DNA from 3 places in the Mesorhizobium sp. CAU 1741 genome. Region 3 is predicted to be linked to each of the others. Evidence: riboswitches for the same ligand, from Rfam matches in the RefSeq annotation. Region 3 holds a riboswitch; each other region holds the start of a gene.
What was found. Region 3 has a riboswitch for cobalamin ahead of AAFN84_RS24330 (TonB-dependent receptor). Riboswitches for the same ligand answer to the same signal wherever they lie in the genome.
Positions count from the first base shown of each region.

Region 1: another riboswitch for cobalamin. It lies ahead of AAFN84_RS14180 (aromatic ring-hydroxylating dioxygenase subunit alpha); the one in region 3 lies ahead of AAFN84_RS24330 (TonB-dependent receptor).
Region 2: another riboswitch for cobalamin. It lies ahead of AAFN84_RS03190 (ribonucleoside-diphosphate reductase subunit alpha); the one in region 3 lies ahead of AAFN84_RS24330 (TonB-dependent receptor).

Region 1 covers NZ_JBDOQP010000003.1:103,611-109,228, forward strand. The annotation lists gene AAFN84_RS14170 (hypothetical protein) at 1-258, opposite strand, end outside; gene AAFN84_RS14175 (hybrid-cluster NAD(P)-dependent oxidoreductase) at 255-1,352, opposite strand; gene AAFN84_RS14180 (aromatic ring-hydroxylating dioxygenase subunit alpha) at 1,365-2,612, opposite strand; cobalamin riboswitch at 2,738-2,940, opposite strand; gene deoC (deoxyribose-phosphate aldolase) at 3,194-4,126, shown strand; gene AAFN84_RS14190 (aldehyde dehydrogenase family protein) at 4,144-5,618, shown strand, end outside.
Region 2 covers NZ_JBDOQP010000001.1:649,783-655,400, reverse strand. The annotation lists gene AAFN84_RS03195 (ribonucleotide-diphosphate reductase subunit beta) at 1-944, opposite strand, end outside; gene AAFN84_RS03190 (ribonucleoside-diphosphate reductase subunit alpha) at 1,077-3,953, opposite strand; cobalamin riboswitch at 4,063-4,273, opposite strand; gene AAFN84_RS03185 (D-alanine--D-alanine ligase family protein) at 4,443-5,504, shown strand.
Region 3 covers NZ_JBDOQP010000008.1:75,120-80,737, forward strand. The annotation lists gene AAFN84_RS24315 (ABC transporter ATP-binding protein) at 1-15, opposite strand, end outside; gene AAFN84_RS24320 (iron ABC transporter permease) at 12-1,013, opposite strand; gene AAFN84_RS24325 (ABC transporter substrate-binding protein) at 1,010-1,861, opposite strand; gene AAFN84_RS24330 (TonB-dependent receptor) at 1,888-3,750, opposite strand; cobalamin riboswitch at 3,915-4,119, opposite strand; gene AAFN84_RS24335 (DUF2793 domain-containing protein) at 4,252-5,355, shown strand; gene AAFN84_RS24340 (AbrB family transcriptional regulator) at 5,358-5,618, opposite strand, start outside.

The DNA.
Region 1 (5,618 bases), on a different contig from region 3:
CTGCGCGGCCAGCACCGCGCGGCCGGGCTGCAATGCCGCAGCCTGCGCCAGCAGGTCCCGAAGGCGCGACAGGCCCGCATGCGTGGACGCCGCCCGATCGATCCTCGCGATCTCCGCTTTTGCGGCGCACGCCACATCCGTTCCCCGCGGCAGGCTGATCAGCCACGCCATGAACACGTCTTCAGGCTTCAGCGCCGCGATCGAACGCCGTTCGCGCAGTCCCGCGCTTTGGCCCGTGCTCGCCGTCTGCGTGCTCATGCTTCGATCTCGAGCGGGCTCAGCGGCTTCGAGCAGCAGGCGAGGATAAACCCTTCGTCGATCTCGTCGTCGAGGATGCCGCCATTGTGGCTCATCTCGACCTTGCCGGAGAGCTTCTTAACCTTGCACGTCCCGCACAGGCCGAATTCGCACGCCGCCGGAATGCGAACGCCGCTGGCACGCGCCGTTTGCAGCACTGTTTGGCCGGGCAGACAGTCACCCGCGACGTCGGAAAGGGAAAAGCACACCGGCAGCGCATCGGCGGGTATCTCGATGTCGAGTTCGCCCAGCGGTGCGGGCACCGCCTCGGCCGGCGGCGCCCCGAAACTCTCCTGGTGATATTGCGCCATGTCGAAACCGGAAGCCGCCAGCATCTCCCGCACGGCGCGCATGAACGGCTCGGGACCGCAACAAAACACCTCCCGCTCGCGGAAATCGGGCGCCATCAATGGCAGGCGCACGGCGTCTATGCGGCCGATGTGTCCGGACCAGCTCTCGCGGCTCGACCGCTCCTCGATCAGGAAGCCGAGCGATAGGCCCGGCATGCGGCTACCGAGGAGTTCGAGTTCCTTGCGGAAGATGATCTCTTCGGGCCGACGTGCGCAGTTGACGAAGGAGACGTCGGTCCATGGCGCGCAATCGTTCAGCCAGCGCAGCATCGACATCATTGGCGTGACGCCGGAGCCTGCCGAAATGAACAGATACTTGCCGGCCGGATGCTCGTGGACCGAGAAGTCGCCCGCTGGACCGTACGCCTTGATACGCATCCCGGTCTTCAGGTGGTCGAACATCCAGCGCGTGCCGATGCTGCCTGCCTGGGCCTTGACCGTCACCGCGATCGAGAACGGGCGCGACGGCGATGACGACAGCGTATAGGTGCGCATCAGCGGCTCGTTGCCAATAGGCAGTTCCAGCGTCACGAACTGGCCAGGCTTGTAGCGGAACCATGTCTGGGCGTCGGAGCGGAAGGTGAAGGTCTTCACCTCCGGCGCTTCCTCGGTCACGCCGATCACCTCCAGCACCTGCAGGCGGTCGTCCCATGGCACCATCTCGTCAAGATGGCGATAGAGGCCCAGGTCGGTCACGGCATTCATCGCGGCCGCCTCTTACGCGACGCTGCGCAGCGAAGGGCGCTCGCCCTGCGCCAGACGCGGCTCGATGAAATTGGCATACCATTCGACGAACTGGATCACGCCGCCTTCGTGCAGTTCGGAGTACGGTCCCGGCTCGTAGGCGGGCGACTGGATGCCGAAGGCATTTTCCTCGACAATTCTGCGGTCCTGGTCGTTGGTCTCGGTCCAGACATGGGTGAGTTCCGAAAGGTCGTAGTCGACACCTCCGACCGCATTCTTGTGGACCAACCACTTGGTGGTGACCGCCGTTTCCGTCGCGCTGATCGGCAATACCCGGAAGGTGACGGCATGGTCGCCCAGCACATGGTTCCAGGTGGTGGGATAATGATAAAGCAGCAACGCCCCGATCCGGTCCGTTGAAACCGTGTCGGAGAGATCGCGCTTGACCGCGCGCTTGCCCGTCATGGTGTAGCTCACGGCATCGCGCAGCAGCGGCGCGCGGGTCGAACGATACTGGCCGCCCTCGTCGATGCGGAACCTGGACGGCAGGCCCGCCGCCTCGCATTTCGCCCAGTGCTCCAGCATTTCGGGGTCGCTTTCGGCGCCATTGACGCCGGTGACGTTGGGTGCCTCCGGAAAGGTCTTGCACAGCTCGGGATGATTGCCGGCGCAGTGGTAGCACTCGCGGTTGTTTTCCCAGACCAGCTTCCAGTTGCCTTTCTCGATGATCGTCGATTCGAAGGCCACTTTCGCCTCGGTCAGCCTGTGCGGCGCGAAATAGGGCTCCATCAGCGTCCGGAACGGCGCGAAGTCCATCGGTTCGTCGGCGAGGCAGATGAAGACGTAGCCCGCCACGCTCTCGCAGGCGACGGGCTTGAGCGAGAACTGCGACGGGTCGAAGTCGTCTGCCATCTGGCGTGCGAAGAGCAGCTTGCCGTCGAGATCATAGGTCCACTGGTGATAGGGGCAGACGAGCCGCGCCGAGGTGCCCTTGTGTGAGTTGCACACGCGGCTGCCGCGATGCCGGCAGGAATTGTGGAAGGCGCGGATGTTTCCGACGCGATCGCGCACCAGCACGACCGGGTAGCTGCCCACCTGCACCGTCATGAAGCTGCCCGGCTTCGGCAGTTCGCAGTCATGGCCGACGAACAGCCAGTCGCGATACCAGATCAGCTCCATGTCGAGCTTGAAGAAATCGGGATCGGTGTAAAAGGGCTGCTCGAGGGAATAGCCCTCCTTGCGGCTGCGTATCAGCCTCAGCATCTCGTTGCGCGCATCCATGTCCGTCCTCGCATCCGTTCACAAGGACTGAACTGGTGGTGATGGAGGGAGGAATGGCGCCGGCAAGCAAACCCGCAAGGGTCCTCCGGAGCGCTTCCGCCTCTTGACCGCCCACCGCGATCAGTCGGTTTTGTCAGGCCTGTGGCTGGTTTCCGGGCTCCGAAGCCGTCCTTGCGGGACCGTCCCGACACCTTCCCGGACGTTGTCGTCCAGTGGTCTCCCGTCGGGCTTTCAGCTTCGCTACCGTTGCGGGGGCAGCGCCGGATTTAGACCGGCTTCCCAATTCTCCGCTCCTTGAAAGAACGGCACCTCAGGCTGGCTCATCTAACCACGCAGCGGCCGCGTGGAAACACGCGAAAGCGACATTGCACAGACGCAAAGACGACAAGGCTCCCACGGCCGTCTTCCACCGTTCCGTTTCGGCCGGATTCATGCGATAGGTGCTCAAACTTTGACCAATGGGACAAAAGAAGCGTGCCATGACGAGCACCCAGACGAGACAGCCTGCCACCGCGGCAAACGTCCATGCGCTGCCGACGGCAATCGCGCCGGTCCATGGCGATCTGCCACGCAATCCGGGCATGAAGCTCGACCTTGGCTGGCTGGAGGAGATGCGCGCCGTCAACCGCAGCGCGCTGGAGCGCCGAGCCACGACACTGACAAAGCGGCGCTCGATCAAGGCTGACAACCAGGCGGCTTGGCTGCTGCGTTCCATCTCGCTGATGGACCTGACGACGCTCAACAGCAACGACACCGACGAGCGTGTACGCCGGCTTTGCGCCAAGGCGCGCAATCCGCTGCGCTCCGACCTAGTCGATGGACTGGGTCTCGGCGACACCATCATCCGGCCGGCCGCCGTCTGCGTCTATCACCCTTTCGTGGCGACCGCCGTGAAGGCATTGAGCGGCACCGGCATTCACGTTGCGGCCGTCTCGACAGCGTTCCCGCATGGCCTGACACCACTCGAAACCCGCATCGCGGAAATCAAGGCATCCGTCGGCGACGGCGCTGACGAGATCGACGTCGTGATCCCGCGCGGACTGGTTCTTGGCGCAAGATGGGCCGAGCTCTACGACGAGGTGCGGAAGTTCCGCGAGGCATGTGGCGAGGCGCATCTCAAGGTCATTCTGGGCACCGGCGAGCTTTCGACGCTGCGCAATGTCATGCTGGCCTCGATGGTATCGATGATGGCGGGTGCCGACTTCATCAAGACCTCGACCGGCAAGGAAAGCGTCAATGCGACGCTGCCTGTCGGGCTGGTCATGACGCGCGCCATCCGTGCCTACGAGGAGCGGACGGGATTCAAGATCGGCTTCAAGCCCGCCGGAGGCATATCTGCCGCAAAGGCATCGCTCGACTGGCTGGTGATGATGAAAGAGGAACTCGGCCGGCGATGGCTCGAGCCCGACCTCTTCCGCTTCGGCGCGTCGAGCCTGCTCACCGACATCGAGCGCCAGCTCGAGCATCACCTCACAGGCCGCTATTCGGCCGCCCACCGCCACGCAATGGCGTGAATGTCGGGGAGCCTCTCGTGAACATTATCGACCGCTATCACGCCATGGAATACGGACCCGCCCCCGAATCCCGCAGCGAAGCCGATGCGTGGCTCAAGGCCCGCGACTTCTCGGCGTCGCTGTATATCGGCGGCGAATGGAGGAAGGCGGCAGGCGGCAAGACCTTCGTCGTGACAGAGCCTTCGACAGGCAAGACCCTTGCACGCGTCTCGGATGCCGGCGAAGCGGACATCGACGCTGCGGTGGCAGCGGCCTGCAAGGCGCTGCCGAAATGGCAGGCAGCGACCGGATACGAGCGCGCGCGCGTGCTCTATGCCATCGGGCGGGCGATGCAGCGCCATGCGCGCCTGTTCGCCGTGCTGGAATCAATCGACAACGGCAAGCCGATCCGCGAGAGCCGCGACATCGACGTGCCGCTGGCCGTGCGGCACTTCATCCACCATGCCGGTTGGGCACAATCGCTCGCGAAGGAGTTTCCAGGCCATTCCGGCGTCGGTGTCGCCGGCCAGATCATTCCTTGGAATTTTCCGCTGCTGATGCTCGCCTGGAAGATCGCGCCGGCGCTTGCTGCCGGCTGCACGGTGGTGCTGAAGCCGGCTGAATTCACGCCGCTCTCCGCCATTCTTTTCGCCGAAATCTGCGAGCGGGCTGGCGTTCCGAAGGGGGTCGTCAACATTGTCCATGGCGGGCCTGAGGCCGGTGCTGCCATCGTCAACCATCCCGGTATCGACAAGATCGCCTTCACCGGCTCGTCCGAGGTCGGCAAGATCATCCGCAAGGCAACGGCCGGGACGGGCAAGAAACTGTCGCTGGAGCTCGGCGGCAAGTCGGCCTTCATCGTCTTCGAGGATGCCGATCTCGATTCCGCCGTCGAAGGGCTGGTGGACGGCATCTGGTTTAACCAGGGCCAGGTCTGCTGCGCCGGATCGCGGCTGTTGGTGCAGGAAGGCGTCGCCGACGCGTTCCTTGCCAAGGTGCGCGCGCGCATGGAGAAGCTGCGCCTTGGCGACCCGCTCGACAAGAACACCGATATCGGTCCGCTGGTCGACCGCACCCAACTCGAACGCGTGACGGGTCTGGTGGCCGAGGGCGAAAGCCAGGGTGCGACGTGCTGGCGGCCGGCGGGCGAGGTGCCCGCGACGGGCTGGTATCACCTGCCCGTGCTCGCCACCAACGTGGCGCCGGCCAACATCCTGGCGCAGGAAGAGGTGTTCGGCCCGGTGCTGGCCGCGATGACGTTCCGCAACACCGAAGAAGCGGTCGAACTCGCCAACAACACCCGCTACGGGCTCGCGGCCTCGGTGTGGAGCGAAAACGTCAATCTGGCGCTCGACGTCGCGCCAAAGCTCAAGGCCGGCGTCGTCTGGATCAACGGCACCAACATGTTCGACGCCGCTTGCGGCTTCGGCGGCTACCGAGAAAGCGGTTTCGGGCGCGAAGGCGGGCGTGAAGGCATGTTCGAGTATCTGAGCGCAGGCAAGCCGAAAGGCGC
Region 2 (5,618 bases), on a different contig from region 3:
ATGTACTGCTCGCAAAGCGCCGCATTCAGCCCGAGAAAACCGCGCGGCATCGTGTCCCGGCCGTAGGACGCCTCCAGTTCCGCCGCATTGGCGATCATGCCGCGCACTTCGTCCTGGAACGCCTTCGTCCACAAATGCGGATTCTCGATCTTGATCTGGTTGATCACGTCGATGCCGAAGTTCAGGTGGATGGACTCGTCGCGCAGGATGTACTGGTACTGCTCGGCGATGCCGACCATCTTGTTGCGGCGTCCCAGCGACAGGATCTGTGCAAAGCCGGTGTAGAACCACATGCCTTCGAAGATGACGTAGAAGGCGACGAGATCGCGCAGGAAGGCCGTGTCGGTTTCCGGTGTGCCGGTCCTGAAGTCCGGATCGTCGAGGTTCTGCGTGTGCTTGAGCGCCCATGCCGCCTTGTCGGTGATCGAGGGCACCTCGCGATACATGTTGAAGAGTTCGCCCTCGTCCAGCGACAGGCTTTCGACGATGTACTGGAATGTGTGCGTGTGGATCGCCTCCTCGAATGCCTGGCGCAGAAGGTACTGCCGGCATTCGGGGTTGGTCAGGTGGCGGTAGATCGCCAGGACGATGTTGTTCGCCACCAGCGATTCCGAGGCCGCGAAGAAGCCGAGATTGCGCTTGATCATGCGCCGCTCATCTTCCGTCAGCCCATCCTTCGACTTCCACAGAGCGATGTCGGCCTGCATCGACACCTCGGTCGGCATCCAGTGGTTGTTGCAGCCGGAAAGGTATTTTTCCCACGCCCAGCGATACTTTAGCGGCAGCAATTGATTCACGTCCGCACGTGCGTTGATCATCCGCTTGTCATCCACGGACACGCGCGCGGCACCGCGTTCGATCTCACCGAGACCCGTGGCGTCGGTTTCGGCATCGGCGGGGATGAGGTTGGCCGGAGCGGCTTTCGGTTCGGACCAGTCGAGCATTGTTCTTTTTCCTTTTGCTGTTTCACGACCCCTCATCCGACCTCGCTTCGCTCGGCGACCTTCTCCCACAAGGCGAAAAGGTGGGTCGGCGCGTGAGCGCCGAGATGGATGAGGGGTGAGGACGCGCCGCGCTTACTGGCAGGCCTCGCATTCGGGATCGTCGATGGCGCAGGCTTTGCCCCATGCGGCATTGGCATCGATCGCGATCGGAGCCGCGACAGCGCCTGCCGATACTGAATTGAGCTTGCCGTCCGTGCCCTTCAGCGTCGACTTCTCGACATGCGTCGCCGAGCGCGAGCGCAAATAGTAGGTCGTCTTCAGCCCCTTCTTCCACGCGAAGCGGTAGAGCTCGTCGAGCTTCTTGCCGCTCGGATTGGCCAGATAGAGATTGAGCGACTGCGCCTGGTCGATCCACTTCTGCCGGCGTGAGGCGGCCTCGATCAGCCACGCCGAGTCGATCTCGAACGCGGTTGCGAAGATCGCCTTGAGATCGTTGGGTATGCGGTCTATCTGGCCGATGGACCCGTCGAAATATTTCAGGTCCGACACCATCACCTCGTCCCACAGGCCACGGGCCTTGAGGTCGTGAACGAGCTGGGCGTTCACCACGGTGAAGTCACCCGACATGTTCGACTTGACGAACAGGTTCTGGTAGCCCGGCTCGATCGACTGCGACACGCCACAGATGTTGGAGATCGTCGCGGTCGGCGCGATCGCCATCGTATTGGAATTGCGCATGCCGGTCTTCTTGACGCGCTTGCGCAAGCTTTCCCAGTCGAGCGTCGCGCCGGCATCCATGTCGACGCCGGGCCGCGCCTCTTCGAGCAGCTTGATCGAATCGATCGGCAGGATGCCTTTCGACCACAATGAGCCATCGAAGCTGGCATAGCGTCCGCGCTCGGCTGCGAGATCAACTGATGCCGAGATCGCGTGATAGCTGATCGCCTCCATCGAACGATCGGCGAAATCCACCGCCGCATCCGACGCATACGCGATGCGCAGCTTCTGCAGCGCATCCTGGAAGCCCATCAGGCCGAGCCCAACCGGGCGGTGGCGCAGGTTCGACGCACGCGCTTCGGGAATAGTGTAGAAATTGATGTCGACGACATTGTCGAGCATGCGCATCGCCGTGCCGATCGTCTTGGCCAGCCGGTCGAGGTTGAGCCCGTTCTCGCTCACGTGATTGAGGAGGTTCACCGATCCGAGGTTGCAGACCGCTACCTCGTCCTTCGACGTGTTGAGCGTGATCTCGGTGCACAGATTGGACGAATGCACCACGCCGACATGACCTTGCGGGGAGCGAATGTTGCACGGGTCCTTGAACGTGATCCACGGATGGCCGGTCTCGAACAGCATCGTCAGCATCTTGCGCCACAGGTCGACGGCCCTGATCTTGCGGAACACCTTCACCTCGCCGGCCGCCGCCCGCGCCTCATGCGCCTCGTAGGCCTTGCGGAACGACTTGCCGTAAAGGTCGTGCAGATCCGGCGTCTCGTCGGGCGAGAACAGCGTCCACTCGCCGTTCGCCTCGACGCGCTCCATGAACAGGTCCGGCACCCAGTTCGCCGTGTTCATGTCATGCGTGCGGCGCCGGTCGTCGCCGGTATTCTTGCGCAGGTCGAGAAACTCCTCGATGTCGACGTGCCACGTCTCCAGGTAGGCGCAGACCGCGCCCTTGCGCTTGCCGCCCTGGTTGACGGCGATGGCGGTATCGTTGGCGACTTTCAGGAACGGCACCACGCCCTGGCTCTCGCCATTGGTGCCCTTGATGTGCGCGCCAAGCCCACGCACCGGCGTCCAGTCGTTGCCCAGCCCACCCGAATACTTCGCCAGAAGCGCGTTGTCCTTCACACCCTTGAAGATCGCGTCGAGGTCGTCGCCGATGGTCGTCAGGAAGCAGGATGAAAGCTGCGGTCGCGTCGTGCCCGCATTGAACAGCGTCGGTGTCGAGGCCATGAAGTCGAACGACGACAACAGGTCGTAGAACTCGATCGCCCTGCCCTCGCGGTCGATTTCGCGGATCGCCAGCCCCATCGCCACGCGCATGAAGAACGCCTGCGGCAGCTCGAACCGCTTGCCCTTCGTGTGCAGAAAATAGCGGTCGTAGAGGGTCTGCAGCCCCAGATATTGAAAGTCGAGGTCACGCTCCGGCTTGAGCGCGTCGCCCAGGCGCTTCAGATCGAACCGCGCCAGTTCGGGGTCGATCAGGTCGGCGTCGATGCCTGTCTGGATGTACTCCGGAAAATAGCTCGCATAACGCGTGGCGATTTCCGCCTGTGTCGCCTGCTCCGGTCTCCCGGCGACGAAAGTCAGCGCCTCGCGCCTTAGCCGGTCGAGCAGCAGGCGGGCCGAAACGAAGGCATAGTTCGGCTCCTGCTCGACCAGTGTGCGCGCGGCCAGGATCGGCGCCAGCGAAAGTTCGTCGAGCGTGATGCCGTCATAGAGATTGCGCCTGGCCTCGGCGATGATCGGCGCGGCCGACACCGCCTCCAGCCCGTCGCATGCTTCTTCCACCACCCGCGCCAGGCGTGCCTCGTCCAGCGGCAGCAGCGTGCCGTCCTCCGCCTTCACGTGCAGTGCCGGCGTGGCCGGCAGTTCGGCCACCAGCGTTCCTGCAGCCCGCTCGCGCGAGCGCTCTTCGCGGTAGAGCACATAGGCCCGCGCCACCTTGTGGTTCTCGCTGCGCATCAGCGCCAGTTCGACCTGGTCCTGCACGTCCTCGATGTGGAAGGTGCGCCCCTCGCCGGCGCGGCGCGTAAGCGCCGAAACCACCTGCTCCGTCAGGTCCTCGACGATGCCGTGCACCCGTCGTGACCCGGCCGCCGTCGATCCCTCGACCGCCAGGAAGGCTTTTGTCAGCGCCAGCATGATCTTGCTGGCGTCGAAGGGCGTGACCGCGCCGTTGCGGCGGATTACCCGGTAGCCGGGTTCGGCCGATTGTGTCGCTGCGGATTCTTGCAGGATCGGAGCTCTTGGCCCCGTTTCGTGATGGATGGTAGTTGCCGGCATCTTGTCCCCGTGGGCGTTGTGGACGGGGATTGCGTGGAACGCATGCAAGGACGCGCGGACTTCACCCACACGTAAGCATCGCGCACCGCCGGGACACCCCGCCCGTAGGTTCGTTCAAAATCGTCACGGCAGGTCTCCTGGCTCGCAGGTCGCCGCTCTCGTCTGCCTTCCCGATGCCGTTAGGCATCAGTGGCGTCACTCGACTCAAGCTCACTGCTTACAGTTGCGGGGGCAGCGCCGGCTTTCCCTGAAGGGGCACCGGCTTCCCTCTTAGCTTCCGAGCCGGACCGACTCGAAAGACCATGACGACTACATCTAGCGTCATGACGCCCATGCGTGTCAACCAGTTGTATGAGCTTTGCACGCGCATTCACGGATGCGCCCGCCCACCGCCCGAAAAGCGCCGCCTTCCGACATTCCCGGCAGACATTTGGCGGCGACTTGACTATCGGTGATCGACGTCGTCACGCTCACTGGAATGGAGAATCCATGGTTGGAACGGATGGTAGATTGCGCATCGCCGTGTTGTTCGGCGGGCGTTCCGCCGAGCACGAGGTCTCCGTCCTTTCGGCCACCAACGTCGTCGCCGCGCTCGACCCCGCGCGATATGACGTGGTCCCGGTCTACGTCACCAGCGACGGGCGCTGGCTGCCGAGCAGTTTCCAGGACGGCGAACTTGCTCGGCCCACGAGCGGCCCGGAACTGTGCCTGGTGCCCGGCGGGCTAGGCCGGATCATCGCCCTTGCAAAGCAAGACCAAGCGCACGAGCTGCCGAAGATCGACGCCCTGTTCCCGGTGCTGCATGGGCTCCACGGCGAGGACGGTTCGGTCCAGGGGCTGGCGCAGGTGGCGCGCGTCCCGCTCGTCGGCTGCGGCATCCTTGGTTCTGCGACAGCACTCGACAAATGTGTCGCAAAGCAGCTCTTCACGGCAGCGGGCCTTCCGACGGCCCGGTCCGTCACCATCATCCCCGGCGACGTGCCCTCCTTTGACGCGTTGCACGCCACGCTCGGCCTTCCGGTCTTCGTCAAGCCGGCGCGCCAAGGCTCGTCGGTCGGCGTCAGCAAGGTTGGCAGCCAAGCCGACTACGACACGGCGCTCGCCGAAGGTTTTGCCCATGACAGCAAGCTTCTGGCGGAAGAATTCATCGCCGCGCGCGAGATCGAATGCAGCGTGCTGGAAGATACCGACGGCGGCATTTTCGTGTCCCGGCCGGGCGAGATCGTCCCGGCCGAGAGTCACGGCTTCTACTCATACGAGGCCAAATATGTCGACGCCGACGGCGCGCTGCTGAAGGTGCCGGCAGACCTGCCACCGACGATCGAAAGCAGGATGCGTGAGATGGCCGAACGCGCGTTCCGCGCGCTCGGCTGCGACGCCATGGCCCGCGTCGATTTCTTCGTCGCCGGCGAGCGCATCCTGATCAACGAAGTCAACACCATCCCCGGCTTCACCGACATCAGCATGTACGCCAAGGCCATGTCGGCCAGCGGCATCGACTACGCCGGCCTGCTCGACCGCCTGATAGCCCACGGTCTCGCAAGAGCCTAGAGGTCTCGGGAATCCGGCTGGGTAAGGTGAACATTATGGTCCACCTGTATGCCTCCCTCTAGCTAGTCGTGCGCCGCGGAAGCGGCTCGCACACCGACTGGAACACGCATCTCT
Region 3 (5,618 bases):
CCGCAGCAGGCTCACAGCATCTGCCTCCGTGTGCGCCAGACGAGCCATAGGAAGAACGGAGCGCCGACGATCGCCGTCAGAACGCCGAGCTTCAGGTCACGTTCGGGCGCCAGGACCCGAACGGCGATATCGGCCGTCAGAAGCACGCACGCCCCGCCGAGCGCGCTGGCCGGCAGCAGGCGCGACGGCAGCGCACCAACCAGCGGACGCAGCACATGAGGCACCACCAGCCCGACGAAACCGATCGCGCCCGCAACCGCGGTCGCCGCGCCGACGGATGCGGCCGTGCCGACGATCGCCAGGAACTGCAGCCGGCGCATGTCGACGCCGAGGCTGGCGGCAGCATCTTCGCCCAATGTCAGCAGATCGAGCGGACGCGCCAGCATCGCCAGCATGACCCATCCTGCCAGCATGAACGGTGCGGCGAGCCACAGATGCACCATCGAACGGTCGGATAGCGAACCAAGCATCCAGAAGACGATCTCCAGCGCCGCGAACGGGTTTGGCGAAAGGTTCAGCGCCAGCGACGTCATTGCGCCGGCAAAGGCGGAGATCGCGATGCCGGCGAGGATGATCGTCAATGTTCCACCTCCTGGGCCTGCCATCGCGCGCACGAGAAGCACCGCCAGCAGTGCGCCAGCGAGTGCCGCGAGCGGCAAACCGAGCGGAAATGCAGCCGACAGGCCAGTGTAGATAGCCACCACCGCGCCAAGCGAGGCAGACGCGCTGACACCGAGAAGGCCGGGCTCAGCCAGCGGATTGCGCAGATAGCCCTGCAGCACGGCGCCCGACAGACCCAGTGTCGCGCCGATCATCAGCCCCAGAAGGGCGCGCGGCAGCCTGATTTCGCGCATCACCAGCGGCAATGCTCCGTCTCCACCGGACCACAGGGCCGACAGGCTCTGCCGGAAACCTGCCTCGGCAGGACCGGTAACGAGCGAGCCGACAAAGAGCGCGACAGTCGCCGCGCCGAGTACCAGCAGGACGACACGGTAGCGTGCCTCGTCGCTCATCGCCTGAGGCCGGCTTCGTGCTGTGTCCACTTTCGGGCCGCCTCGGAAAGCATGCGCACCGCCTCGAGCGTGAACGGCGCACCGCAAATCCAGTAACGATCGGGGATGCGCACCATTCGGTCGGGCGTCGCGACCGCCGAGAATGCCGGATGATTGAAGTTCTGCTGCGCAAGGGCGGGCAGGCCGTAATCCTGTTCGCCCATCACCACGAGATCGGGCTGCTGCAGCACCAGTTCCTCCAGCGGCAGGCGCTGGACACCCTTGATGCCGAGCCGGTCGGCGATGTTGGTCAACCCGGCGGCTTCGATCACCGCATGGGACAGCGAACCGGGACCGGAGGTGTAGCTATTCGACGAATAGACGGCCACCGTCAGCGGCGGTCCCTCCCGCTCCTTCAGCGCCGCCAGCCCGGCATCGAGTTCAGCCACGAGGTCTGCCGCACGCCGTTCGCGGCCAAGCAACCGTCCCATGCGAACGATATTTTCGCGAATGCCCTCGAAGGAACTTTCCGGGGCGAACTGCTCGACCCGGAACCCCAGCCGGCGCAGCATGGTGACGGCCGGCTGCGCGGTGTACATGCCGGCCAGTACGAGATCGGGCTGCATGAGGAAGACTTCTTCCGCCCGGCCGTGATTGGGAGTGTATGCGTCTGCCTGGGAGGCAAGAACCGACATTCCCGGATCAGCGGCGAGGAACGAGACGGAATGCAACTGCCCCTCGCCCGCGACAAGCATCGCAAGCTGGTCGGTACACACATTCATGGAGACGACGCGGCGTGGCGCAGGGTCTGCCGCGGCCAGCGGCATCGTGACGAGGCACGCAAGCCCGGCGGCCGCGAGCTTCGCCACGATATGTGCACCGCGCCGCATGACCGTCAGAACGTCCGCGCCAGGCTGACGTTGATGCTGCGGCCCGGCGAGCGATAACCGGATGTCGTCTCGTAGTGCTCGTCGAAAAGATTTTCGACCGAGAACTTGAACTCCGTCTGGTCGTCGAACGCATAGGTGGCGCTGAGATCGACGGTCACATAGGCCGGCAGTTCGATACGCGAGACGAAATCTTCCTGGCTGATGTCGTTGCGCGGCCCGACATAGACCAGCGCCGCGGTCAGATCGAGCTGCTCGGTGGCCGCAAAGCCCACCTCAGCGGTCGCCTTGAACCTGTCCTGCCTGATCAGCCCGAGACCCGTATCGCTGTCGGTCGGGTCGTTGAACGCCACTTCGGCCCGACCGTACAAGAGCGCGTTGAAGCGATGGGAAACGCTGGCCTCGAAGCCGGTGTTCTCCACCCGGGCGAGGTTCTGGGGGATATACATCGCGTCGAGGGTGATCGCGTCCTTCAGCCAGGTCTGGTAGAACGCGGCATCGAAGACGGTATCGACCGTCGGCCGCCACTGGAGGCCGATTTCGTAGGAACGAGAGTGCTCGGGCTGGACGTCGGGATTGGCGCCCCACGGATTGTAGAGATCGTTGAAGGTCGGCGCGCGGAAGCCGGTCGCATATGACGCGCGTCCCACGAGGCCGGGCAGGAATTCGTAGCTCGCGCCCACATTGTAAGTGGTGGCCGACCCGTACTGCTCGTTGGCGTCGTAACGAATGCCCGCATCGAGCGTCAGCGCATCGAACTCGATCGAGTGCTGTGCGAAGACGGCCCCGACATCACGCGACGTCACGCCGAAATCCTCGGTGGAGCTGATCTCTTCGCGATAGGCCTCAATGCCGACATTCAGAACATGCGCCGCGCCGGCGGCATCGAACGTCTTTGTGGTGGACGCAAAGATCCCCGAGCGCGTCGTGTCGTAGACGTTGAGCGTGTCCGTGCCGTCACGGAAATTGTCCTGGAAGTCGAAGCCGGTGAAGAGTTCCACCGTCGAGTGCCAATCCGGGGCATGATCGACTCGGACACCGACCTTGCCTGCAAAGAGCGAGTTTTCGGCTTCATCCGCCCATGGCGCCGAGGCGTCGTATTCGGTGCGTGAGCGTGAGAGAAGCCCATCCGCATAGAGGCGGCCCCAGTCGAACTCCTTGCCGAGCGAGAAATGCGCCGAACCCTGAAGGAAACCATCGTCGTCCGGTTCGCTCATCGCGGTGGTGAAATCGTAACCGCGCGTGCCGATCACCCGGCCGCCGAACGAGAATTCGATGCCGTCCTCGGTCTGTCCGCGCGTGGTGATCCCGGCATGGCCGCCCCACGGATGCGACACACCGGCCGACACCGTGGTGCAGATGGTGTTGCCGTTCGCGCATGTACCGCCGCTCTTGGTGATGACGTTGATGACGCCGCCGATCGCATCGGAACCGTATTGGGCCGAGTGCGCGCCCTTGGCGATCTCGATCCGCTCGATCGAATCGAGCGGAATATTGAACAGCGACGTCTCGCCCGAGGTTGCCGAGCGGGCGTTGATGCCGTTGATCAGGACGAGCGTCTGTGTCGGCTTGAACCCGCGCAGCGAAACGCCTGAACGTGAGCCCATGCCGCCATTGGCGGTCAACGAGACCCCGGCGTGATTTCTCAGCAGCGAGGGCAGGTCGAGCGCTGCGGAACGCCTGATCTGTTCCTCTCCGATGACGGTGACGGATGACGTGCTGCGCTCGAGAGAGCTTTCCCGGCGCAGCGGCGTGGTGACGACGAGCGTATCGAGTTGCGTCGCGCCGTCCCAATCCACGGACGTCTCCTGCGCGAATGCGCCGGTGGTCAGCGCCAGTATGCTGGCGGTGGTAATCAGAATGGTCTTCATGTCGGTCCCCAGGACATGCTGCGAGCGCATGCGCTCGCGGTTGCATCAAGTGCCGCAGCAAGATCCGGGTTGTCGAAGGCAAGGTCTTTCCCGCCGGTCCGGCATGCAGCAACGTTCGATGTCACCGCGACGGACGACCGCGCCTGGACACACCCCGTATCCTGGCTTGGGTGACTGGAACGGGCAGGTCTCCTGGCTTCCGTGTCATCGCCTCTGTCTTCCGCCTTCCCGATCCTTTCGGACCAGTGGCGCTGGAAGATGGCTCAACGGTTACAGTTGCGGGGGCAGCCGCGGCATCGTTCCCGGAGGATCTCACCGCGTTCCCATTTTCATCCACCTTGCGGCAGAACCTGTTCCGCCATCGGTGCTATCCGGTGTTGCAGGGAGCGTCAACGGAATTTCTGGCGCGGCGAGAATTCCGTGACCGACACGTCTTGTCCACCTCCCGCGCGGGGCGGGCCATAGTCTCCGGCACACGGTTCTTTACTGGAGGCAAGACGCATGGAAAGTTCAGCAAACCTCGCCCTGCCCTACATCATCGCGCAGCAGGCACAGAAGCATGTCACCCACAACGAGGCCGTCCGAATGCTCGATGCGCTGGTCCAGCTTTCGGTCGCCAGCCGCAGCCTGACCGAGCCGCCCGTCACCCCGTCGGAAGGAGAACGCCACATCGTGGCCGTCGGCGCATCGGGAGAATGGGAGGGCTGGGACGGCGGCGTCGCCAGCTTTGCCGATGGCGCCTGGTCGCGCCTCATCCCACGCGAAGGCTGGCTGGCATGGGTGGCGGACGATGCGCGTTTGCTGGTTCGCACGGACGGCGCCTGGAGCGAGCCGGCGATCGGCGGGACGCTCGAACTCGATGGCCTCGGCATCCGAACGGTCCCGGATGCAGCCAACAGGCTGGCCGTCAAGTCCGACGCCGTGCTGCTCTCTCACGACGACCAGACGCCGGGCAGCGGCGACATGCGCGTGACCGTCAACCGCAGCGGTCCCTCGAAAGACGCCGCTTTCGTCTTCGAGGACGACTGGTCGACGCGCGCGCTATTCGGGCTGCTGGCCGACGACGATTTTCGCATCAAGGTGTCTCCGGATGGCGACACCTTTTACGACGCGGTGGCCATCGACGCGGCGACCGGCGCGGTCGCGCTGGGCGAGCCCTTCCTGACCGCCGACGACGATGGCGTCTGGTCGCATCGAGACAACCTTCCCGCCGCGGACGACACCCATTCGCTGGGATCGGCGACGCACCGCTGGTCGGTCGTCCACGCGGCGACCGGCACGATCAGCACGTCGGACGAGCGTCTCAAGGAGGCGGTCGCCCCCGTACCAGTCGGCATCGATTTCCTGCGCGATCTCGAGGCTGTCTGTTATCGCCGCAAGGGCGGGCGGCGGATGCATTTCGGCCTCCTGGCGCAACAGGTCAAGGCCGCGCTTCAGGCGCATGGGGTCGACGATTTCGCAGGCTGGACGCTGTCCGACAGGAACGATCCCGCGAGCCGGCAGGGCCTGCGCTACGAGCAGTTCGTGCCGATCCTGGTCCGCGCGGTGCAGGAGCTTGCAAGTGAAGTGGACACGCTGCGGGATACGATGGCAGGCCCGGCATAAACTCAGTCGGGCGAAGACTTCGACAGCAGGCGCGCGATCAACGGCCCGAACAGAAGCACGAACAGGAAGCGCGCCATCTGCATCGCCATTATCAACGACATGTTGGCATTGCCGGAGGCGGCCGCGATGATCGCGACCGCATCCATCCCGCCGGGACTGGTGGCGAGATAGGCCGTGACATAGTCGATCTCGAGCAGTTCGCTCAAGACCAGCCCGATGCCCGCGCATATCATCACGAGTAGCAGAATGGAGCCTATGACCTG